One region of the Serratia sp. YWN4 genome, then DNA from elsewhere that is predicted to be linked to it. Evidence: predicted binding sites of a transcription regulator. Region 1 holds the regulator's gene; the other holds the start of a gene.
The links. Region 1 encodes LexA, which represses DNA repair genes until DNA is damaged. Its sites were predicted from a motif close to TNCTGTATGTACATACAGNA; they were not measured.

Region 1 (12,029 bases):
TATTGCAGTCAAGAAACACCGCATTGACGTTGATAAAGCAGTTTTTACCGATGCTGATATGTTGGCCGTAGTCACACCAGAACGGCAATTCGATCCAGCTTTCATCCCCCCAAGCAGAGAACAGTTCACGCAGCAGGCTTTTCTTCTCTTCGGCCTGATGCGAATCCAGCGCAGCAAGCTGTTTGGTCAGGCCGCGCGCCCGGTGATACAGGGCAATCAGTTCTTCATCACGGCTGTTATAGACTTCGCCGCGCAGCAATTTTTCTCTTTCTGTCATGCTAAAGCTCCTGAGAAGTATCGTTCTTGCTGCGCGTTATACCGCTCCCCCATGCCAGAACCTACCCCAGAAGGCAGTAAAAGTGGCCTGTTCAGGTAGAACAGCGGTAAATCGTGATCTGCTTCTCACTTTAAGCCTAATGGTCGCCCAGATGTTGTCGATTAATACCGCATTATGTGGGGAAAAGGGCACAACCCTCGGCGATTCCACTGAAACATGTTAAAATCAGCTTCTTTGCGTACCGGAATATTTGCTATGAACTCAACCAACCAGGAAAAGCTGCTCGCGCAGGCTGAACGACTCTGTCAGCAGCGTAACGTGCGACTGACCCCGCAACGGCTGGAAGTGTTACGCCTGATGGCGGAGCAACCCGGTGCCATCAGCGCCTACGATCTGCTCGACTTGCTGCGTGTGGCTGAACCCCAGGCTAAACCCCCCACCGTGTACCGTGCGCTGGATTTTCTGTTAGAACAGGGATTTATCCACCGCGTCGAATCCGCCAACAGCTATGTGCTGTGCCATCACTTCGAACAGCCGATGCACACCTCTGCGCTGTTTATCTGCGATCGTTGCGGGCAGGTTACCGAACGCACGACGGAAGGCGTGGAAGAAATGTTGCAGAAACTGGCAACAGAATCAGGATTTGCGCTGCGCCACAGCGTGGTTGAAGCCCATGGCCTGTGTTCTGGCTGCGTTGAGGTAGAAGCCTGCGAAAACAAGCATAATTGCGATCACGACCACAGTATTGTGATCAAGAAGAAATAAGCGGTGCGGTAGCAATACCGCAGCGCCGCGCTCATCTATTTTCAGACGTTATAGCTAGCCGGAAACCAGGTGCCGCGCACCCGGTGGCGGTGCCAAATCCAACCCAGTGCCGCCCCGCGCAAGGCCAGAAACACCATCAGAGCCAACCATAAACCATGGTTACCCAATACCGGCAGTGTGAATAACGTCAGCCCATAACCGGCAGCGGCCACCGCCATGCTGTTGCGCATTTCTGCCCCGCGAGTCGCGCCGATAAACATGCCGTCCAGCAGATAACACCAGACACCCACCAAAGGCAGCACTACTTGCCAAGGCAGATAATGATTCGCCAACGCACGTAATTCGGGCAGCGAGGTTAACGCCGCCACGATGTGCTGCCCGGCAAACACATAAATCAGGGCAAAACCGAGCGCCACCAGGCACGCTTGCCTGCAAGCCGCACGCCATACTGTATGCAGTTGGCGATCGTCCCGCGCCCCGTAGGCATGGCCGGAATGTGCTTCAACCGCATAGGCAAAACCATCCAGCGCGTAAGCGGTGAACGTCAGCAGGTTCATCAGCACCGCGTTAACCGCCACGATTTCACTACCCATGCGCGCACCCAGAATGGTCAGCGAGGCAAAACACAGTTGCAGCAATAACGAACGCAGCATGATGTCGCGGTTGAGCGCCAGCAAACGGCGCAGATTGCCGCGCCAGGCGTGGTGCAGCATCGCCAGAGTAATCCCGCGCATTCGTAACACCCGCCACGACAGCCACAGACCCAGCAACAGCGTGGCATACTCGGCAATCGCCGTCGCAGCCGCGGCGCCCTGCACATTCCAGCCCAGCCCCATCACCAGCCAGATATCCAACACAATATTCAGCAGGTTACCGACGATCAGCAAGATCACCGGTGCCCGCACATACTGCACGCCCAACAGCCAGCCAAGCAGCACCATATTGGCTAATGCCGCTGGCGCGCTTAACCAGCGGATCTCCAGAAACAACCGCGCCTGCGCCAAGACTTCTTTATCGCCCCCGACAATCTGCAGGGCCAGTGCGATCAGCGGCGCTCGCAGCAGCACAATCGCCACCCCGGCCACCAGCGCCAATAGCAGCGGTTGCATAAAAGCCTTGGCCAGCCGTTGCGGATCCTGCGCGCCCAATGCCTGCGCTGCCAGCCCGGTGGTACTCATACGCAGGAACAGTAGCAACATGAACAGGAAACTGGTCGCCATTGAGCCCACGGCAACCCCGCCGAGATAAGTCGGGCTATCGAGATGGCCGATAACGGCGGTATCCACCAGGCCAAGCAAGGGAACGGTGATATTGGAAAAGATCATCGGCAACGCCAGGCGCCACAACGCTTTATCGGTGTCGCTGGTAAAAGCAGAAATCAGGCGCATAGTGAAATGTCCCGTGGCCGTGCGGTGGTTTAGAAAAGGTATCGCCCCAGAGTTGGGGCGATATAATTCTTATTAATTGAAATATCAATCAGGGGTATAACGCTTAGATCCAGTCGCCGTTGCGGATCACACCGACGGCTAAGCCTTCGATAGTGAAATTCTGCTCGCGCAGATCGACCACGATCGGCTGGAAATCGCTGTTTTCCGGCAGCAGTTCAACCATGTTGCCATGCTTTTTCAGGCGTTTGACCGTCACTTCATCTTCGATGCGTGCAACCACCACTTGGCCGTTACGCACGTCCTGAGTTTTATGCACCGCCAGCAGATCGCCGTCGAGGATACCGATATCACGCATCGACATACCGCTAACGCGCAGCAGGAAATCAGCGTTGGGTTTAAACAAAGAAGGATCAACTTTGTAATGCCCTTCAATGTGTTGCTCGGCCAGCAAAGGTTCACCGGCAGCAACGCGGCCAACCAGAGGTAACCCTTCTTCATCTTCCATCAGCAGACGGATACCGCGCGAAGCACCGGAGATGATTTCAATCACCCCTTTGCGGGCCAGCGCTTTCAAATGCTCTTCGGCGGCATTAGGCGAACGGAATCCCAGACGCATGGCGATCTCGGCACGTGTTGGTGGCATGCCCGTTTGCGCAATATGATCGCGAATCAGGTCGTAGACCTCTTGCTGTCTGGTAGTTAGTGCTTTCATTCCGCCCCCCTGTTTGTTTATACAGTCTTGCTGTGAGTATATACAGGTAAGACGAGATTGGGAACCGAAGAATAAATAAAAATCAGGGATTAGCGAAGCGGTTCGCAACATTGCGCCCCTTTTCAACGTCAGCTGAAATGCTGCCACAGCACCGAACCCCAGACGAACAGCGCCAGAATAATCGTCAGCGAAACCGCCGCCGATCCCATGTCTTTTGCCCGGCCAGACAGCTCATGGTAATCCGTCCCTACGCGATCGACGATGGCCTCAATCGCGCTGTTGAGGATTTCGACAATCATCACCAGCAGCACCGATCCGATCAATAAAATGCGCGCTATCGCACCCACATCCAGCCAAATCGCCAGTATGATAGCCACGATGACCGCGATCGCTTCCTGGCGGAATGCGGCTTCGTTCTGCCAGGCTGCGGTTAAGCCTTTATATGAATAGCCTGCCGCCTTAATGATGCGTGTCAGGCCCGTTGCTTTATTTGCCATGTTAAGAGCACCTTTCTCTAAGGTGAGTCATAATTTACCTATGTGTTTCCAGAGCCGTTAACGGCTTTGGAATTCCCAACACCACAGATCTGCTACCTGGTTTCTGGTATGCTTGCGGCGCATTGCTAACAAGAGGCTTTATGTTGTTATGTTAGGTTGGCGTAAAATATATTATAAACTATTGAATTTACCACTGAAAATGTTGGTAAGAAGTAAGGTTATCCCTTCGGATCCGGTCACGGAGTTAGGGTTAGATCCCTCACGGCCAATTCTGTATGTTTTACCTTATAATTCCAAGGCAGATTTGCTCACCTTGCGCACCCAGTGCCTGGCGCAGGATCTGCCCGACCCCCTTAACTCGCTGGAGATCGACGGCGCCGTTCTGCCAAGCCACGTGTTTATCCATGAAGGCCCGCGCGTCTTCCGCTATTACACGCCAAAAGAAGAATCGGTAAAACTGTTCCACGACTATCTGGATCTGCACCGCAGCAATCCGGATCTCGACATTCAGATGCTCCCGGTATCAGTGATGTTCGGCCGCTCGCCGGGGCGTGAAGGGCACGGAACACCGCATCTGCGCCTGCTGAATGGCGTACAGAAATTCTTCGCCATACTGTGGTTAGGGCGTGACAGTTTTGTCCGCTTCTCCAATACCGTTTCTCTGCGGCGCATGGCCACCGAGCACGGTACTGATAAAACCATCGCGCAGAAACTGGCGCGTGTCGCGCGCATGCACTTCTCGCGTCAGCGCTTGGCCGCCGTTGGGCCAAGCCTGCCAGCCCGCCAGGATCTGTTCAACAAATTGCTGGCTTCCAAAGCAATTGAGAAAGCGGTCGAAGACGAAGCGCGCAGCAAAAAGATCACTCACGAAAAAGCCCAGCAGAATGCGATCGCGCTGATGGAAGAGATTGCCGCCGACTTCTCTTATGAAGCCGTGCGCCTTTCCGATCGCGTGCTGAGCTGGACCTGGAACCGGTTGTATCAGGGCATCAACGTCACCAAAGCCGAGCGAGTGCGCCAACTGGCGCAAGACGGCCACGAGATCGTCTACGTGCCCTGCCACCGCAGCCACATGGATTATCTGTTGCTGTCTTACGTGCTTTACCATCAGGGGCTGGTGCCGCCACATATCGCCGCGGGCATCAACCTGAACTTCTGGCCCGCCGGGCCGATTTTCCGCCGTTTGGGTGCGTTCTTTATCCGCCGTACCTTCAAGGGTAACAAGCTCTATTCCACCGTGTTCCGTGAATATCTTGGTGAGCTGTTCACCCGCGGCTATTCGGTAGAATATTTTGTGGAAGGTGGCCGTTCTCGTACCGGGCGCTTGTTGGAACCGAAAACTGGCACCTTGTCGATGACCATTCAGGCGATGCTGCGCGGCGGGACTCGTCCAATCACCTTAGTGCCGGTTTACATCGGTTATGAGCATGTGATGGAGGTAGGAACCTACGCCAAAGAGCTGCGCGGTGCAACCAAAGAGAAAGAGAGCCTGTTGCAGATGCTGCGCGGCCTGCGCAAACTGCGCAACCTCGGCCAGGGCTACGTCAACTTTGGCGAACCTCTGTCGTTGACCTCTTACCTCAATCACCATGTGCCACAGTGGCGCGAGTCTATCGATCCGATCGAAGCCCAGCGCCCAAGCTGGCTGACGCCAGCCGTCAACGATCTGGCTGCCCGGATCATGGTGCGTATCAACAATGCGGCGGCGGCCAACGCCATGAATCTGTGTGTTACCGCCTTATTGGCCTCGCGCCAGCGTGCACTGACCCGTGAACAGTTGATTGAGCAGTTGGATTGTTACTTGCAGTTGATGCGTAATGCGCCTTATGCGCCCGATGCCACCGCGCCAGCACAAACGCCGGAGCAGTTGCTGGATCACGCGTTGAACATGAACAAGTTCGAGGTGGAAAAAGACAGCATCGGTGACATCATCATCCTGCCGCGTGAGCAGGCGGTGCTGATGACCTATTACCGCAACAACATTCACCACATGCTGGTTTTGCCTTCGCTGATTGCCACTATCGTGATGCATCACCGCCGCGTCTCACGCGATGAGTTGCTGCGCCAGGTCAGCCTGATCTATCCAATGCTGAAAGCCGAACTGTTCCTGCGCTACGAAAAGGAACAGTTACCGGAGGTTCTGCAACCGCTGATCGACGAACTGGCCCGCCAACAGTTGATTTGCAACAAAGGTGACGAACTGGTGCTGAACCCGGCGCGCATTCGCCCGCTGCAACTGCTGGCGGCCGGTGTACGCGAAACCTTGCAGCGCTACGCGATTACCATGTCGATCCTCAGTGCCAACCCAAGCATCAACCGCGGAGCGCTGGAGAAAGAGAGCCGCATCATGGCTCAGCGCCTGTCGGTGCTGCACGGTATCAACGCGCCGGAATTCTTCGACAAGGCGGTTTTCTCCACCCTGGTGGCGACGCTGCGTGAAGAAGGCTATATCAACGACATCGGCGATGCGATCCGTGAGCACACCATGGAGGTTTACACCATGCTGAGCGATCTGATCACGCCGGAAATCAAGCTGACCATCGAAAGCGTCAGCACGCCGGAAGAGACCGACGATGTGCCGGAAACGGTAGAGGCGGCAAGAGAAGACGAGTAATTTCAGCATGTTATAGAAAAAGGCACCGCACGGTGCCTTTTTTGTCTCCACAGCTGAGCCATCAGAGATAGCTCAGCGCAATGCCGATAAACAGCACCAAACCAACGTAATTGTTGTTCAGGAAGGCAGTAAAGCAGGCATCGCGATCGCGGCTGGCAATCTGTTTCTGCTGATGGATAAACAGCGCTCCGGCCAGCAGCAACGACCAATAATAAGCTCCGCCAAGCTGCATCAGGTAGCCCACCCACAGCATCAGCAACAGCGTGGCAAACTGCAATAACCCGACGATCAGCTTGTCATGGCGGCCAAACAGCACGGCGGTGGACTTAATGCCGATTTTCACATCATCATCACGATCCACCATGGCATACAACGTATCGTAAGCCACCGTCCAGCAGATATTCGCCAGGAACAACAACCAGCAGCTCAGCGGCAATGATTCACTGACGGCGGCATAGGCCATCGGGATCGACCAGCCGAATGCGGCCCCCAACACCACCTGCGGCAGGTTGGTCACCCGCTTCATAAACGGATAAACCCAGGCCAGAGCCAGGGCCGCCAGCGAGAGCCAAATGGTCATGGCATTCAACGTCAGCACCAGGGCAAAGGAGATCAGCACCAGCGCAACAAACAGAATTTTGGCTTCTTTTTCACTGACCCGACCACTCGGCAACGGGCGGCCAGCGGTGCGCTTTACATGCCCGTCAAAGGCACGATCGGCATAGTCATTGACCACACAGCCAGCGGCACGCATCAGGAATACGCCAAGCACGAACACCAGCAATACAGACAGCGACGGCACCCCTTGCCCGGCCAGCCACAATGCCCACAGCGTCGGCCACAGCAGCAACAGCGTACCAATCGGTTTATCGATGCGCATCAGGTGGCTATAGGCCTGCCATTTGCTTTGAGTCACGCTTCCTTCCAAGATCCTTTTCTCCCCTATTTTGCCGAAATACCGTTCTACACCGCATACAACGGAGAAGACGGTAAAAACAGTTCAGTCAGCAACAGCGGTTTATCCGCCAGGCGTAAGCGGGAACGCCGCGCCCACAATTCGCCCTGCTGGCCAACATAAATATAATCGCGAGTTAACGTATTGTTGCTGAACAGATAGCGGCCCAGCGGCAAGGTGCCCAGATCGACCAGCGCCTGATCCGGGCCGGTCAGCGTTTCCTGCGGGATCACCGTTCGCCCCAACAGCCAGGGCTGACCATCCCCCAACAGCACTATCTCACGCAGCCAATAACGCTCGCTGTAGGGTAAATGTTCTGCTTCTTCGCCCAACTGCTCGCAGGTCACGAAGCATTCGCGCTGGGGCTCAACCTGCACCAGGCCACAATGGCGCTCAAAACGGCGGGTCATGGAGCCCAACTCCATCAGCCAATCGCTAATGGCGGCGGGTATCGGGGAGTTTTCAGGCAACCACGCAATGGGCGGCAGGATGGAATCCCTATTGCCAGACATGTTCTACTCCATGGCAGAAACCACACTGAACGAGCAGTTCCTGATCCTACAAATCGTTAACAGATCGCCATTGTAACGCAGAAACCCGAAAGCGGCAGGTGGATTCGCAGTGAAATCAGTAGAGTTTTTAACAGGAAGGGAACGGGTAAAACAGAAGAACAGCCATTGGAAAAGCCCCTGCCATGCAGGAAAAAAGGTGCGCTGGAGGCGCACCAATCATCAAGCCAGCATCAGCAGCGTGGGGATTACCCCTTGCCTTTCACACTGCCAATAAACGTTTCACGTGCGGTGGTAGAACCCAGTTTTTCGGCCTCATTCATCAGTTTCAAGGCCTTATCGATATCACCAGCCTTAACCGCCTGTTTGATACCTTTATTGAAGTAGGCTTCGGTGTCATTGAGCATCGGTTCTGCTGGAGCAGCAGGTGCCGGGGCGGCGACAGGTGCAGCAGGTGCTGGAGCCGTTGAACCCACCACCACCGGCGCAGGTGCTGAAGAGTTTGTCAGCGGTAAGCCAATCATGACACTGCCCATATTTTGCTCTGAGCGAACTTTCAGGTTCAGCTCACCCGTTGGGCTGTGGCGGGCGATGGGGTCTGGAATATCCGGGACCGCATTCCCCACCCCCATGGCGTAAGCTTTGGCAGGGTCAAGGAGTTGGGTGGTAGCCGCTAAATCCTGGCGGGTGGTGTACACCAATACGTAGATCTGCTTCTGCCCCAGAGCGGGCGTCAGCTTCATCGTGCCTTCCAAGCGATCGCTAGACATCACGCCAGCGCGTTCATACGGGAAATAACTGCTGGGATAAAACGCGGCGGGCCGCATTTGCTCATCCAGAACCAGCACGCTCGGTGCAAAAACGCTACGATCGTTCACCAGGCTACTGAGGGTAATTTCCAGCGAACCGCGATCCGCTGGCAACGTAAATGCGGCTACCTGACCCTGAATATCGCCTTGGCTAACCTGCGGGTTGGCCTCGGTGATCTTAAAACTTTCGCTGGCTGGTGGCACTACCGGTTTCCAAGGGAGCTTTTGCAGCGTGTCATGGGAAATCGCCGGGGCAACCGAGACATCGGCCTGCGCGTTAAACGCTGTGGCGTGCGCCATCAATGGCAGTGCGGAACCACAGACCAGTGACAGATAAAAAGCGAGTAGATTTTTTTTCATTGTGATGGCCCTTTCGAAAAGAGGCGAGGAAGCTGACGCGCAACTGGCAAGAAGAACGCGTCAGCCAAACAGATTAACGAAAAGTTGATGCAGCCGAACTTACGTTCGGCTGCGAGATTGCTTACCACCAGGCTTCGAATTGCGCACCGAAGGTCACTTCACTGTCGCTACCGCGGCCGCCGTTATTGACCGCAGCTCCATTGTTGTCATAGCCCCACTTCTCATCCCAGTTGGCATAGGTGGCGAAAACGCGCAGTGCCGGACGTGACCAGATGCTGTCGCCAGCCTGCCACTGTTGGGCTAAGGTCAGTTTGTACTGGCTGTTACGATCGTCGGTTCTCTGCGATTTGACGTTGTCATAGCCCGCTTCAAACAGGGTGCTCATGATAGGAGTCCACTTGTACATAGGGCGGATACCGACGGTATACCAGGTAGTACCGTTGTTGTTGTCCAGATTGATGTTCTGGTACATACCAACGTACATCATTTCCCAATCGTCGCTCAGCTTCACCGCACCATGATCCAACAAGCGCAGCAGATGGCCGTCGTTATTGACGCTGGCACCTTGGCTGTGACCCGTATTCCATGAGGTCATAGAGTCGGTAGCGTACTGTACAACAAACTTGTTAAAACCGCCGAGCATGCTCTGAGTGTGTTCCGCCGTGGCCATTACGCCGTTTTTCGAAGCGCCTGGTTGCAGTTCAACACCATCTTTAGTGTTGGCATTGCCATAATCAACGCCGAACTCCAGCGTACCGCCAGGGTTGGTTTCCATGCCTGCCAAACGCACGTCATAGACATCATTGTAAACGTCGGCTGTATTTCTGACCTCCCGACGTTGTAAAGTCGATTGGGTCGGATCAACGTAGTACTCAATTCGAGTATCACCAAAGGCCGCTGAACCACCGGCCTCGGTATTACGAGTCACGGCAAACGACAGTTTACCAAAGCCCAGATCGACGTTTTCCAGACCTGCACCTGGGCCGGAGATATCCCAGTAGTAGAAGTCGATCATGTGAACGTCATGGCGTTGATAAAAACGCTTACCTGCCCACATATTGGCACCAGGCAATGCGGCAATCAGGTTTTTACCCTGTACGTTCATTTCACGGAAGGCCGGACTGGTAGCTTCCCAATCATTGGCCTGATTGACGCTATAGGCAACGTTTGAGTCCAGGTAAAAGCTTTTATCACCGTCTTTCCACAGTTCCTGACCCAGCTTTATTTCCGCATAAGTCTCACATTCGTTACCAAGACGGTACTTGCTTTGAGCACCGGTAGCCTGGAAACACTGCTGTGCGCCACCGCTGCCGGTCCAACCAATACCAGAACGTGCGTAACCATGAAAATCCACTGCCATTGCTTGCGTAGATAAAACTCCCGCGGCGACAGCTAGTGCCAAAGGAAGTTTGCGCAGAGTAGTCATCATTATTCTCCTGTTATAGTTGCCTGTCGGCATGCGTGCTTAAACGCCCGGTTCCTGATGCAGCCTGCGGCATGCCGTACCGTCCTCACGGAACAGATGGCAGCGGTGAGGCGGCAACCCGATAGCGAATGTTGCACCTTCTTCTACCAGCACTACGTCATTCTGGCGGTACACCAGGTTCTGACGAATTTCTGGAATTTGAATATGAATCTGGGTTTCGTTGCCCAGTTGCTCTACGACCTGCACTTCGCCCATCAGCGCTACCGCAGATTCGGAGCTCGGTAACAGATGTTCAGGGCGAATGCCCAACGACAGGTTGGCCCCAACCACGACGCCCTCAGACTCAACCGGTAACCACACCAGTTGGCGATTAGGCATCGGCAGTTCAACCTGCACGTTATTGTGTTCAACGGCCGTGACTTTAACTGGCAGGAAGTTCATCTTCGGCGAGCCGATAAAACCGGCGACAAAACGGTTGGCCGGGTAGTGATACAGCTCCAGCGGCTTGCCGATCTGAGCGACACGCCCGGCATCCAGCACCACGATTTTGTCTGCCAGCGTCATCGCTTCGACCTGATCGTGGGTGACGTAAATCATGGTGCGCTGCAAGCGCTTGTGCAGGCGCGAGATCTCGATGCGCATCTGCACACGCAGGGCGGCATCCAGGTTAGAAAGCGGCTCATCGAGCAGGAACACATCCGGTTCAGCAACCAGAGTACGACCGATCGCGACCCTCTGGCGCTGGCCGCCTGACAGGGCTTTTGGCCGCCGATCAAGCAAATGCGCCAGTTGCAGCACTTCTGAAACCTGGTTGACCCGCTGGGTAATTTCCGCTTTTTTCGCCCCGGCCAGTTTCAGACCGAACGACATGTTGTCGGCCACCGACAGGTGCGGATACAACGCATAGGACTGGAACACCATGCCGATACCGCGTTCGGCAGGCGGCACTTCGTTCATGCGTTTTTCACCAATGAACAGATCGCCGGAGGTAATATCCTCAAGCCCGGCAATCATGCGCAACAGCGTCGATTTACCACAGCCCGATGGCCCGACAAACACCACAAATTCACCGTCATCGATGGTCAGATTAACGTCCCTGGAAATCACGGCCTCACCGAAGGCCTTATAAACGCTGCGCAGTGTGACGCTAGCCATGCGTTACTCCCCTGCTTTCGCAGTTAACATTTCGTGTAAAAATGGCAGATGCAAAACCCGCCAAAACCCATTGCTGATCCTCTTGCTGCGCACCGTGCTGCCAAGCCAAAGGAATAGTTGCCTCAGACGGCACGGCCGGCTGAGTATATGGCTGCAGGTTGATTAGCGCTTCAAGGCATTGATCCTGATGGGTAATGAGTAAACGAATTACGCCATCCTGCTGGCTGACCGAACTCAGTTCACCGTGCTGAATCACCGGCAACTGGCGCAAAGCCAACAAAGCCTGGCAGTAACGTAACGTTGAGTTGTTGTCATGCTGCTGGCGGCTGATCGCCAACGCACGATGTTCGATAGCCACCTGCTGATACCAGTGGATTTCACCGGCAGTCACCTGCTCCGGGGCTTCGTGCCAGGGCATTGGCGTTTGTGCGCCGTGCGGCTCTTGCAAACCGGCTGCGTGCGGCAGGCCAAGTTCTTCCCCCTGATACAGGCAGATAGGGGCTGGCAGCAACGCTAGCAACGTCAGAAAAGCCTGGGCGGAACGCAGGTCACCCTGCCCCCA
Region 2 (12,029 bases), 2.7 Mb from region 1:
GCATCACCAATGGCTTGTACACCAGCGGCACAGGCGGTGACCGGTGCGCCGATCGGCCCTTTGAAGTGATGTTTGATGGACACGTGCCCGGCCGCCAGATTGACCAGAAATGAGGGGATGGTAAAAGGTGAAAGGCGCTTTGCCCCACGGCTGTCGGTAGTACGCACCGCGTGGGCGATAGCCGGGAACCCGCCGATACCGGAGGCAATGACCGTAGCGGTGCGCTCTTGTTTATCGTCGGTATCGGCTACCCATCCAGCCTGATGAATGGCTTCGTCAGCGGCCGCCATGGCCAGCAGAATAAAGCGATCCATTTTCTTTTGGTCTTTCGGTGCCACGGAGAGATCTGGATTGAAGCCAGCTTCGGCATCCTGCGCCAAAGTGGGGATCTGACCACCGATTTTAACCGGTAGATCCGCTACCATCGGTTCTGGCAATGGGCTGATACCCGATTGGCCAGCCAGCAAGCGCCGCCAGATGGCTTCCACGCCGCAGCCCAGAGGAGAGACCGCTCCCATCCCGGTGATAACGATACGATGACTGCTCATAATGACTCCTTGGACGATTCGGTGAGTAAAGCGGAGTGTTGCTGCATCCGTGAGGCGCGTAAACGCATGCCTTCCCCGGCTGCCGGGCCCGGTGCCAGCGTGACGTGTTGCAAAGTGACGGGTTGTTGAGACATGGTATCAATCAGCTGTGGCTGTATCGGTTTGCCGCTGCGGCGATCCACCAATTCTGCGGCGATACCATCATCCGCCAGATGCGTGTTGCCCCAGTGAAACAACGTAACCAACACCGGGAAGAAGTCTTTGCCGCGTTCGGTCAACAGATACTCATAACGTACCGGGCGCGCTTGATACTGCTGCTTGTGCAAAATACCGCTCTCCACCAGAAATTTAAGCCGGCGGGTCAGCAGCGTAGGGGATAGCCCCAAACTTTGCTGAAATTCATCAAATTTAGACAGACCGTGAAAAGCGTCCCGCAGTATCAGGATGCTCCACCATTCCCCCACGCGGCCTAGAGAGCGGGCAATTGGGCACGGGGTACTTTCGAAACTGATTTTTTTCATCACATTCCCTTTCTAATTACTACATTTATTGTAGTCACTAATTAATCGTTAACCAAGCCAGCTTCACAGCATGCAATAACGTAACAACCGGGAAAATAGACGGCGGCCAGGAAAGACCGCCGTAATGGTGCTTAGAATGCAGCAGCGTCCTTGAACAGGCCCACTTTCAGATCGCTGGCGGTGTAGATCACTTCGCCATCAACCAGAACTTCACCATCGGCAACACCCATAATCAGTTTGCGAGTGATAACGCGTTTGAAGTTGATTCGATAGGTGACTTTTTTGGCGGTCGGTAATATCTGCCCAGCGAATTTCACTTCGCCCACGCCGAGCGCGCGGCCTTTACCTTCGCCACCCAGCCAGCCGAGGTAGAAACCGACCAACTGCCACATGGCGTCAAGGCCCAGGCAACCCGGCATCACCGGATCGCCGATAAAGTGGCAGCCAAAGAACCATAGATCCGGATTGATATCGAGCTCAGCTTCTACATAACCTTTATTGTGGCTACCGCCGTCTTCGGTCATTTTGACCACGCGGTCCATCATCAACATGTTACCTGCTGGCAATGGTGGGCCACCGGCACCAAACAGTTCACCGCGGCCAGAGGCTTCGAGGTCTTCTTTCGTATAGGATTCGCGTTTATCTACCATGTTTCAGTAAGCCTTATTTTAATGAAGAACGCAGATTAGCTAACACGTGTACGCTGAACAAGTCCGATCAGCCGTGGTTGAACCAGTTGAGCCAACGCAATGGCCATGGCAACTGGCGACGTTCCTGTTGATTTACCTGTGCAATCCGCTCCTGAATAGCGGCCAGTAAACTTGGCTGCTGCTCATCGGCGTAGGGGTATCCGGTTAATAATGGCAGGGCTTCCGCGACGCTGTCCACTGCCCACAGGTGGAATTGTTCCTCGCGCACGGCGTTGATAACATCTTGGCGCAGGCAAAGATTGCGTACGTTGCTTGCGGGCAGAATAACACCTTGTTTACCCGTCAGGCCACGACGCAGACAGACTTCAAAGAAGCCTTCGATCTTTTCATTGACTCCGCCGATCGGCTGCACGTTACCAAATTGGTCAACAGAGCCGGTTACGGCGATTTGCTGAGTGATCGGCTGTTGTGACAAGGCGCTGACCAATGCGCAGAGTTCTGCCAGCGAAGCACTGTCGCCATCCACTTCGCCATAGGACTGCTCGAAGACAATGGATGCGGAGAAGGGCTGTTGCTGATCAAGATCCAGTTCAGAGATCAGGAAGGCCTGCATGATCATCATGCCCTTGGCATGGAGATTGCCCCCCAATTCGGCTTTACGCTCAACGTCGGTGAACTCACCATCGCCGAGATGCACCACGCAGCTGATACGTGAAGGCTCACCAAAGCTGCGCGGATGGCCTGGATAATCCAGTACCGATAGGCCATTGATCTGGCCGATGACCTCGCCTTCGGTTTCGATCATGATTTGGCCAAGTTCGATCTCATCCTGCATGCGTTCTGCGAGATAACTTTCACGCCATTCGCGAGAATTTAGCGCTGCTTCCAACGCTTTTGCACCGATCTGTTCTTCTTCGGCATACAGGGCCGCCTCAGAGAGCTGCTGGCTAACCCACAACGGTGATAGTGGCAGGTTGCCCTGATCGCCGGTATAACGCACAGCTTGGACCATCAGAGGCTGCCAGGCGTCTGCCGCCAACGGAGGTAACTGCTGTTCAGCAATTACCGCGTTGATGTAGCTGCACCACTGCACCATATCATCGGCTTCGGTAAGCTGAAGATCGTCTTCATATTCACCATAGATAGCCTGTTCACACAGTTCGGGCTCGATGTCATGGAAATCAGCCAAACCGTGGCGATCGCCGAGCACGATCAGACGTAACTCCAGCGGCATCGGGGGAATAGAAACGGGCAGCGGCCGGGTTTCATCCGGGGTAAACCATTGGAATTGGCGTTGAATGATCATCTGCTTCAAACGCAGCCACAGCAAGGGTTGTGCCAGCAATGAACGCACCGACAGAATCAGCACGCCGCCGTTGGCCTGATGGATAAGACCAGGCTGCAAGGTGATTTCACCATTGTGCATTCTAACGCAGCCAAACAGTTGTTCAGGCTCGATCCATTCCTGATAAACGCAGGCTCCGCCAGCCGCAAAGGGCTCATCACCGCGAACCGCTGGCTCCACACTGATCTTGTTGGCATCGATCACATAGTGACTGCCTTTAACAGTATTCTGTGGCTGCAACTTTTCTGCCGCTTGAGCAATCAACGCCAGATACTCACGCGTTTCTTGTGCTTTCAGCAGCATAAAGCGCGGTTGCGACAGCGGGTGCAGGAACAGCGTCAACGCATTATCCAAACGAGGCTGGATGGCAGAAAAGGTTGCGGGTGCCAGTTGAGCGGCGGAATCAAATATCGCCTGATAAGGCGTGGCAACAGGCAACAAGGATTGCCATTCAAGTCGGTTATTGGTCAAAGTGTTAGATGCAATCATTAAAAAGGGAAAGGGCGATTATACAAGAATAACGCCAGCTTGATAGATGCAGAGTGGTTGTTGATGTCTGGGAGTTTGACATCACACGATTACTGTGTAAAAAACAGTCTAAAAGTAGTTCTAATAGCCGAGGAAAATCGGCGTAAAGCTGTTATGCTTAATAGAAGTTACACGGTCACAGAAGAGTTCATGATGAAATATCAGCAACTGGAAAATCTGGAGAGCGGTTGGAAATGGAAGTACCTGGTAAAAAAACACCGGGAAGGTGAGTTAATCACCCGCTACATTGAAACCAGCGTTGCTCAGGAAGCAATTGATGAACTGTTGGAGCTGGAAAATGAGCCGGTAAAAGTACTGGCGTGGATTGATGTGCATATGAATCCGGTGTTGGATAACCGGATGAAGCAAACCATCCGTGCTCGGCGCAAGCGTCATTTTAATGCAGAACATCAACATACGCGCAAGAAATCTATCGATCTGGAGTTCTTGGTTTGGCAACGGTTGGCCGCGTTGGCCCGCAGGCGTGGGGTGACGCTGTCGGAAACCGTCGTTCAATTAATTGAAGATGCGGAGCGAAAAGAAAAATATGCCAGCCAGATGTCATCGCTGAAACAGGATCTGAAAGCGATTCTTGGTAAAGACGACGATTAACGGATTCCTTGTCAGGCAAAAATGTCGAAAAAAAACCCCGCAATGCGGGGTTTTCCACTAAGGAGAGGTAACTTAGCCCTGAGGCTGAGATACAACTTCTTTGATGCCTTTAACTTCGATCTCTACGCGACGATCTGGAGCCAAGCAGGCAATCTGTGCTGGGGTAGCACGGCCAGAGCGGTAACCACAGGTGTCACCGGTAACTGGGTTAGCTTTGCCCATACCACGAGCGGTGATCTTGTCTGCTGGGATACCTTTAGAAACCAGGTAATCCACAACGCTGCGTGCACGTTGCTCAGACAGACGCAGGTTAGACTCAGCAGAACCTACTGCGTCAGTAAAGCCGACAACGACTACAGAACCGTCTTTCGGATCCAGAGAGCTCAGTTGGCTATACAGTTCATCCAGAGCGTGTTGACCTTCTGGCTTCAGAGTCGATTTGCCGAAGTTGAACAGAACACCAGAAGACAGGGTGAATTTCTTGGTTTCAACAACTGGGGCTGGAGCCGGAGCCGGAGCGATTACTGGAGCAGCAACTTCATCCTGGCCGAAACGGTAAGAAACACCAACGCTCAGCAGGGCGTTATCTGGACGAGCACCAACGGTACCTTTGTCACCGATGTTGTTAGTCCACTGGTAATCCAGGCGGGTAGCCCAGTTCTGGGTCAGAGCGTATTCAAGACCCACTGCTGCCAGAGGAGAAACACCAGTATCGTGAGCACTGATACGATCACCAGTTGCACCGTAATAAGCGGTAGAATCTGCACGCCAAACCATACCACCCAGACGAGTGTAGATGTCCAGATCGTTCATGATTGGGTAGCTCAGCTTGGTTGCCAACTGAATGCCTTGAGCTTTGAAAGCACCATTGTTCACGCTGCCTTTGTAAGGCATGCGGCCAAGCCAGTCATAACCCATTTCAAAACCCAGGTATTGGTTCGCTTGATAACCTACAAACGCGCCTGTACCCAGTTGAGTTCTGTGGGTTGGACCATTACCGATAGTGCTGTCAAAGCCATTACCGTCGAACCCAGTGTCATAATACTTGGACCAGCCCAGTTTTGCGCCAGTGTACCAGGTGTTATCTTTTGGGGCGGCTTGCGCTACGGTAGCGAAACCTGCCAGTGCCACTGCTAATGCGATAGCTGTCTTTTTCATTTTTGCGCCTCGTTATCATCCAAATAGGCAATGAGCTTTAAAGCTGTTTTAAGCCCTTGGTTTAAATTCATTCGCCCAGGTTTGTACCCTCGTTTGTTACTCTGCCAGTTTTTCTGACCTTAATAGAGCAACCTTGGCGATGTAAAGTCTACAACGTGGCGCGAAAGTTACAAGTGTGATGTGATAAAGCTCTAAAAAAAAACATGGAATTAGACATATTCGCTAACATATTTCAATAAAAGACGCGGCTGATTTTTGCACAATTATTGATGTGAAACCCCAGCCAACCTCGCTTTGTGCATGATCCCATGTGAGTTCCCTCAGTAGAGGCAAATAACGGTGGGAAAAATCCTAAATTTACTTAATGATACAAAGAAGAGTGAATTTTTAGCGTAGAACAGTGTCCGTGTGAGGTATCCACATCCCGCTGTGGGTGCATTATGAACCCATAAGCGTTCCCCAATTCTGCTGCCCGGCTCAACTTCAGGCGATCTTCTTCGGTCAGTTCCGGCAACCATCCCAGCACGACACTGTAATTACCGGTCAGCAATGCTTTCTCCATGGCGTCGACGGTATCCATTGGGCTGATCTGGCTCAGTTGCACCACTTTATCGACAGGCAACCGGGCTTGCTGTAACCATTGCTTGCTGAGCTTCTGTTGTGGGATCAGCCACAATAACCAGCGTGACTGCATACCCAGTTGTTGTAGCAATGGCACAAGGAGTTGCGCCACAACGGGTTGGTGTTCGTTGTAAACAAGTTCACTGATGAGTCCATTGACCTTACCGTTGTGAGGCGTTTCTGCAGTCTGGTTAACCGCAAAAGAAGTATGGCTGAAATGGGGTTGATAGAGTGATTGAGTACGCATGAAGTATCCCGCCCGTAGTGTTACTGTATGTATGTACAGTATAGCTATCAAAACAGAAGATCAACTCAAATTTTCGTGACGCCTCGCATATTTGCGATTCTTTTTTATACACCTCGATTTTGTGATTGGCACCGAAGGGGATAATGCGTATTTTCCCTAATTAGTTGTTCCCGTTACGTTTATTTCATTGATGTAACGAATGTTTATACCTAATGGATTTCGAAATACGGGTAAGAAGTAACATCCCAGTATATTGAGATACGGCGGGTATAGATCATCGCTCACTTAAGGAGGTTTTAATGAAAGGCAGATCTGCAGGAAGGATCGCACAGGCAAAAGTCTGCTTTGCTGCATTAGGAAAAATTACTACACGTTCGCAATTTGGCGGATATGGCTTACTGGCCGATGGCATGATGTTTGCCGTCATTGCAGAGGGAGAATTGTATTTACGTGCTACCGAGAGCCTGGAATCAACATTTCGTGGGCGTGGGATGGTGAATATGACGTATCTAAAACGCGGGGCGCCAGTGACCATGCGCTACTATTGGGTGGATGAATCCTTATGGCAGGAAAGTCAGGAGCTGTTCGCGCTCGCCTGGCAGGCGGTGTGTGAAACACGTAAAGAGATTACGGTGAAAACCCGCAGCAATGGCAGGTTAAAAGATTTACCGAACATTGATGTAGCTATGGAGCGCTTACTATGGCGGGCTGGCATACAGAGCATTTATGAATTGCGTTTATTAGGTGCCAAACGCTGCTATCTCAAACTGTTGCAGCAACAACAAGGTCTTGGCATTAAGGTGTTGATATCACTGGCTGGAGCACTGGCGGGGTATCATCATGCCGCATTGCCTGCCTCTCAGAAGGAAGAGTTGACCGAGTGGTTCGAAGAAACCATGCAGCTTCCTTGTCTGAAGCCGCGTTTGGAAAAAAAATCGGGCACTTGGCCCTTAAATAATTAATCTGCTTTACCGATCTGTGCGTTGAGTGCCGTCAGTTCTGGGAGCAGTTCAAGCACTAATCCAATTTGTTGCAACACCAGTTGTTCTTCACTTTCTGGTTCAGGCGTTAACTGCTCGATACGTGCGGAGAGCGTCTCCAGAGCTTGCATGATACGTTGATGGTCTTGTGCATCGTGGTGCAATGCGCCATCAACATAACATACGGCATCATTTAGCAAATCCAGCACGGCGGAATTGTTCAGGCGCTTGCGGTGTGCTCCGAGTGCTGAGATATAGCTCAGCAGTGTGTGGTTAAGGCACAACAACCGGAAAGCCGCATCCTGAATGGCTTTGTCCGCTTTGGGGTCCGCAGACATGTTGGAAATCACCGAGGCCAGTTCTGCATCGCTGTTATGCGCATCCCGGCGGGCGATGCGATAAGGCAAGCCGTTATCCTTGCCCTGATGATATTGCACCATAATAGCGTCCAGATAGCGGCAGTTGGCATTAAGCGTCTTGCGCACTACCGCAGGCAACTGGCGGAACTTCCAGTCTGGCCAGATAAAACTCACCGCAGCCCAGGCGATAGCGCAACCTAATAGGGTGTCGTAAACGCGCGGAGCTGCCACTTCGAATCCTTCACCCAGCAGGTTAAAGCACAGCAGAACCAGCAGGGTGATAAACATCGTGGCATGAGCATATTGCACGGTACGGAACGCAAAAAACAGCACACCGGAAATGACGATCAGAATCATTTGCCCTTCAAGGGAGGGGACAAAGTATAAAATCGGCAGGCCAAGCAAAATACCCGCCAGCGTCCCGATGATACGTAATGCCAGGCGTCGGCGGGTGGCGTTGTAGTTTGGCTGGCAGACAAACAGGCTAGTCAGTAGGATCCAGTAACCGTGCTGTAGATTGGCAATCTGGATAAAAGCGTAGCCTGCGCATAGCACGACTGACATGCGAACGGCATGGCGCAGTAGGGCCGACTGGGGCGTCAGGTGGCGGCTGATACGCAGACGAATATCGCTCCAGCCAGTGAGCCGGTCGTCGGAAAGACTGTTCTCTTCCGCCTGTTCATTAGCCAGTGCCTGTTCTGACTCAATATTGGCCAATTGTGCATCAATAGCCCGCAGGTTTTTCAACAGGTGTGAGAGTGCTCTGGTCAGTTCACGGTTTTCTGCGGTGATCGCAACCTGGGCCAGCGCTTCTTCTATACGGGTGAATGCCGGTTCAAAGCGCGGGTTATGAAGATATTTCTGCCGTAGCAGGATCGATTGCGCCAACTGCCGACAGGCGCGAGCCTGCATGGTGAGCAAACGCTGGAAACGGAACAGAATATCGCTGTGGCGGAATTGTTGGCTCAGTGTCTGATATTGCACATGAGAGGAACTGGCACGCTCATGAATATCTTGTGCCACAAAATAGTAGTGCAACGTCCTGCGGGTGCCGCGTTGGCCGCGATCGCCCTTCAGGCGGGTAAGCAAAGAGGCTTTAGTTTGGTTGAGCGTCGAAACCAACGTGCTGTTGGCCATGGCGACATCCATCCAGGGCAAATCCGTATCGTGTTCGGCATCCGGATCGAACAGGTTGGCCTTGGCATCCAGATAGTTCGCCAATTGTTCGTAGCTGCGGGCCAGGCTTTCCTGCAATGGTTTGATCGGGTACAACAGATGGCCGATCAACGTCAGCAGGTTGTACCAGATGGCACCGATAATCAGCAGTGTGGGTTGCTGATACCAGGCGTCATACATCGAAGTACCCAGCATGGTGTAAACGGCGATCAATAACGCACCAAAAGCAATGGTGGCATAACGCTGCCCTAGCGCGCCCAGCAGGATAAATCCGCAGGTTGAAGTCGTCAGCCCAAGAGCGAACCACCAAGGATAGGGAAACAGCAGTTCAATGGATGCCGAAGCAAGAAAAAAGCACACCAGCGTAATCAGCAGGTTGCGCAGTCTCCCGGCTAATCTGTCGTCCAGATCGGTTAACGCGGCAGCCACAACGCCCAGCGTCAGCGGAATGGTTAGGGTCGGCACTCCCAGCCACCAGGGCACCGCCGCAGCACCCGCCAAGGCAATAAAGATCCGCAGATTGTAAAGCAGATTGCTGTTATAGGTATAACGCCTTATGGCTGGTGCAAAAGAGAGCACAAAAAACTCCTTAAATCGGAGAAAAAATTAACGTTTCTGGTACTGACGCCGTGCGTTTTCTGCCCGCGCCAGTTGGGCCATTTCAACAGAAACGACGCGTCGCCCAACGGGCCACAGTGCGATGGCTGCAATCTTGAAATTGGTAATACCAACCGGGATACCGATAATGGTAATACACTGTGCAATTCCGGCAGCGATGTGCGACAGGCACAACCACCAGCCAAACAGCACCAGCCAGACGATATTCAGCAACGAACCACTGGCGGCAAGCAGCGCATTGCTCTTCTCTGGGTATAATTCATCTACGTGAATGGCTTCGTTACCGAATGGCAGGAAAGATAGCTTGGTGATCTCCCAGCAGGAGCGGGTCAGTGGCAGAGTAAAGATCAGCACTATGCTAAAGAGGGTGGCAATCAACCAACCAAGAGTTGTGAAGAAACCACCCAACACGAAATTAAGAATATTCAATACGGTACGCATAGGCGACATTCTGCTCTAATAGTGGATAAACCGCAGTGCGGATACATTTACACGTTATTCTACCCTGTTTTTAACGCTAGAGTGCCACTGCTTATCACGGGTAAACTGGCGATATTAATCTCAATAGAGTCATGGCGCGAGCATATGGAACTTAAAGCGACATCGCTGGGCAAACATCTGGCGCAGCATCCCTACAATCGCGTGCGGCTGTTGCATGCTGGCGTTGAGGTGAGCGGCGAGAAGCATGAATATCTTATCCCTTTCAATCAGTTAATCCAGGTACGCTGCAAACGCGGCATCGTCTGGGGCGAGTTGGAATTCGAGCTGCCTGATGAAAAGGTGGTTCGCCTGCATGGCACCGAGTGGCAAGAGACACAGCGTTTCTACCATTATCTGCAACAATCCTGGCAGCAGTGGAGTGCTGAGATGAGCGCAGTCAGTGCTGTGGTATTGCAAGAGCAGGTTGGGTATATAGGTGTTATCGAACAGCAGGATAAATGGTTCAAGCGTTCTGAGTTGAGCAAACTGCAACAACAAATCCGTCAGGCTTTCGGGGTATTACCGATGCCGGTTGCACGGCTGGACGAATTTGATAACTGCCGTGAGGATTATCAGCAATGTCTGCAATGGTTGCAGCATGGCCAACGTAGCGTCGTGCAGCGCAACCAGCAGTGGACCGAGCGTATGTTGGAAACCCACCACGATTTCTTCCAGACCATCGAAACTTCACCGCTGAATACATCGCAAAGCCGGGCAGTGGTGAACGGTGAGGATTCCGTACTGGTGCTGGCCGGTGCGGGCAGCGGTAAAACGTCGGTCTTGGTCGCACGGGCCGGGTGGCTGTTGCGCCGTCAGGAGGCTGAACCAGGGCAGATTCTGCTGCTGGCATTCGGCCGAAAAGCGGCTGATGAAATGAATGAGCGCATTCAGGATCGCTTGGGGAAGGTTGCCATTCAGGCCAAAACCTTCCACGCGCTGGCGCTACAGGTGATTCAGGAAGGGAGCCGCAAAGCCCCTGCGATCAGCAAGCTGGAAACCGACAGCAAAGCGCGCCGGGCATTGTTGATAAAAAACTGGCAACAGCAATGCACAGAGAAGAAAGTGCAGGCCAAAGGCTGGCGTCAGTGGCTGACGGAAGAGTTGGAATGGGAGCTCCCAGAGGGGGATTTCTGGCATGACTCGCGTCTGGCGGAGCGCTTGGCCGGGCGTCTTGAGCGTTGGTTGGGGTTGATGCGCACCTATGGCGGCAGCCAGGCCGAGATGATCGCGTTGGCCGATGAAGAAATCCGCGATCTATTCGCCAAACGCATCCGATTGATGGCACCGTTGCTGAAAGCGTGGAAAGCCGCGCTGAAGGAAGAGGGCGCGGTGGATTTTGCCGGGTTAATCCATCAGGCGGTCAATATTCTGGATAAAGGGCGTTTTATCAGCCCATGGAAACACATTTTAGTGGATGAGTTTCAGGATATCTCGCCGCAGCGGGCCCAACTGCTGGCAGCATTACGCAGGCAGAATAAGCAGACCTGCCTGTTTGCCGTTGGCGATGACTGGCAGGCTATTTACCGCTTCAGCGGTGCAGAGCTTGCGCTGACGACCGCATTCGCCGCGAATTTTGGTGAGGGTGCGCAATGTGCCTTGGATACCACCTATCGTTTCAACGATCGTATCGGTGAGGTGGCGAACAGTTTTATCCAGCAGAACCCGCATCAACTGAAAAAACCGCTTAACAGCCTGACACAGGGGAATAAAAAGTCGGTGGTTATTTTGCCGCAGGAGCAGTTAGAAGCCTTGTTGGACAAGATGAGCGGTTATGCAAAACCAGAGGAACGTATTCTGGTGTTGGCGCGTTATCACCACCTGAAACCCGATGTGTTACTCAAAGCAGCAACGCGCTGGCCTAAGTTGAATATTGAGTTTATGACCATACATGCCAGCAAGGGGCAACAGGCGGAATATGTGATTATTGCCGGGCTGCACGAGGGGAATGATGGGTTCCCGGCAATTGCCCGTGAATCGTTGATCGAAGAGGTGTTATTACCGCAGCCGGAAGATTTCCCTGACGCTGAAGAGCGGCGGTTGTTGTACGTGGCACTGACGCGCGCCAAACATCAGGTGTGGCTATTGCAGGATCGCGAATGCCCGTCGGTGTTTGTTGAGCAATTACAGGATATCGGCGTACCGCTGCAGAAAAAGCCGTGAATGCAGGCCTGGTGGCAGCACCAGGC

Region 2: a site for LexA is predicted at 6,252-6,271, ahead of sulA (SOS-induced cell division inhibitor SulA). Genes of this name have one in related genera too.

What each region holds. Positions count from the first base shown of each region.
Region 1 is NZ_CM147696.1:461,524-473,552, reverse strand. Features, by position in the region: gene ACX9GT_RS02255 (sugar O-acetyltransferase) at 1-277, opposite strand, end outside; gene zur (zinc uptake transcriptional repressor Zur) at 533-1,042, shown strand; gene dinF (MATE family efflux transporter DinF) at 1,084-2,430, opposite strand; gene lexA (transcriptional repressor LexA) at 2,534-3,142, opposite strand; gene ACX9GT_RS02235 (diacylglycerol kinase) at 3,271-3,639, opposite strand; gene plsB (glycerol-3-phosphate 1-O-acyltransferase PlsB) at 3,788-6,253, shown strand; gene ubiA (4-hydroxybenzoate octaprenyltransferase) at 6,315-7,181, opposite strand; gene ubiC (chorismate lyase) at 7,217-7,720, opposite strand; gene malM (maltose operon protein MalM) at 7,966-8,886, opposite strand; gene ACX9GT_RS02210 (maltoporin) at 9,008-10,312, opposite strand; gene malK (maltose/maltodextrin ABC transporter ATP-binding protein MalK) at 10,352-11,467, opposite strand; gene ACX9GT_RS02200 (alpha-amylase family glycosyl hydrolase) at 11,460-12,029, opposite strand, start outside.
Region 2 is NZ_CM147696.1:3,275,023-3,287,051, reverse strand. Features, by position in the region: gene fabF (beta-ketoacyl-ACP synthase II) at 1-548, opposite strand, end outside; gene ACX9GT_RS15570 (winged helix-turn-helix transcriptional regulator) at 545-1,069, opposite strand; gene fabA (bifunctional 3-hydroxydecanoyl-ACP dehydratase/trans-2-decenoyl-ACP isomerase) at 1,201-1,719, opposite strand; gene ACX9GT_RS15560 (AAA family ATPase) at 1,787-3,535, opposite strand; gene matP (macrodomain Ter protein MatP) at 3,746-4,204, shown strand; gene ompA (porin OmpA) at 4,277-5,362, opposite strand; gene sulA (SOS-induced cell division inhibitor SulA) at 5,724-6,230, opposite strand; gene ACX9GT_RS15540 (TfoX/Sxy family DNA transformation protein) at 6,530-7,192, shown strand; gene yccS (YccS family putative transporter) at 7,189-9,324, opposite strand; gene ACX9GT_RS15530 (YccF domain-containing protein) at 9,352-9,804, opposite strand; gene helD (DNA helicase IV) at 9,949-12,003, shown strand.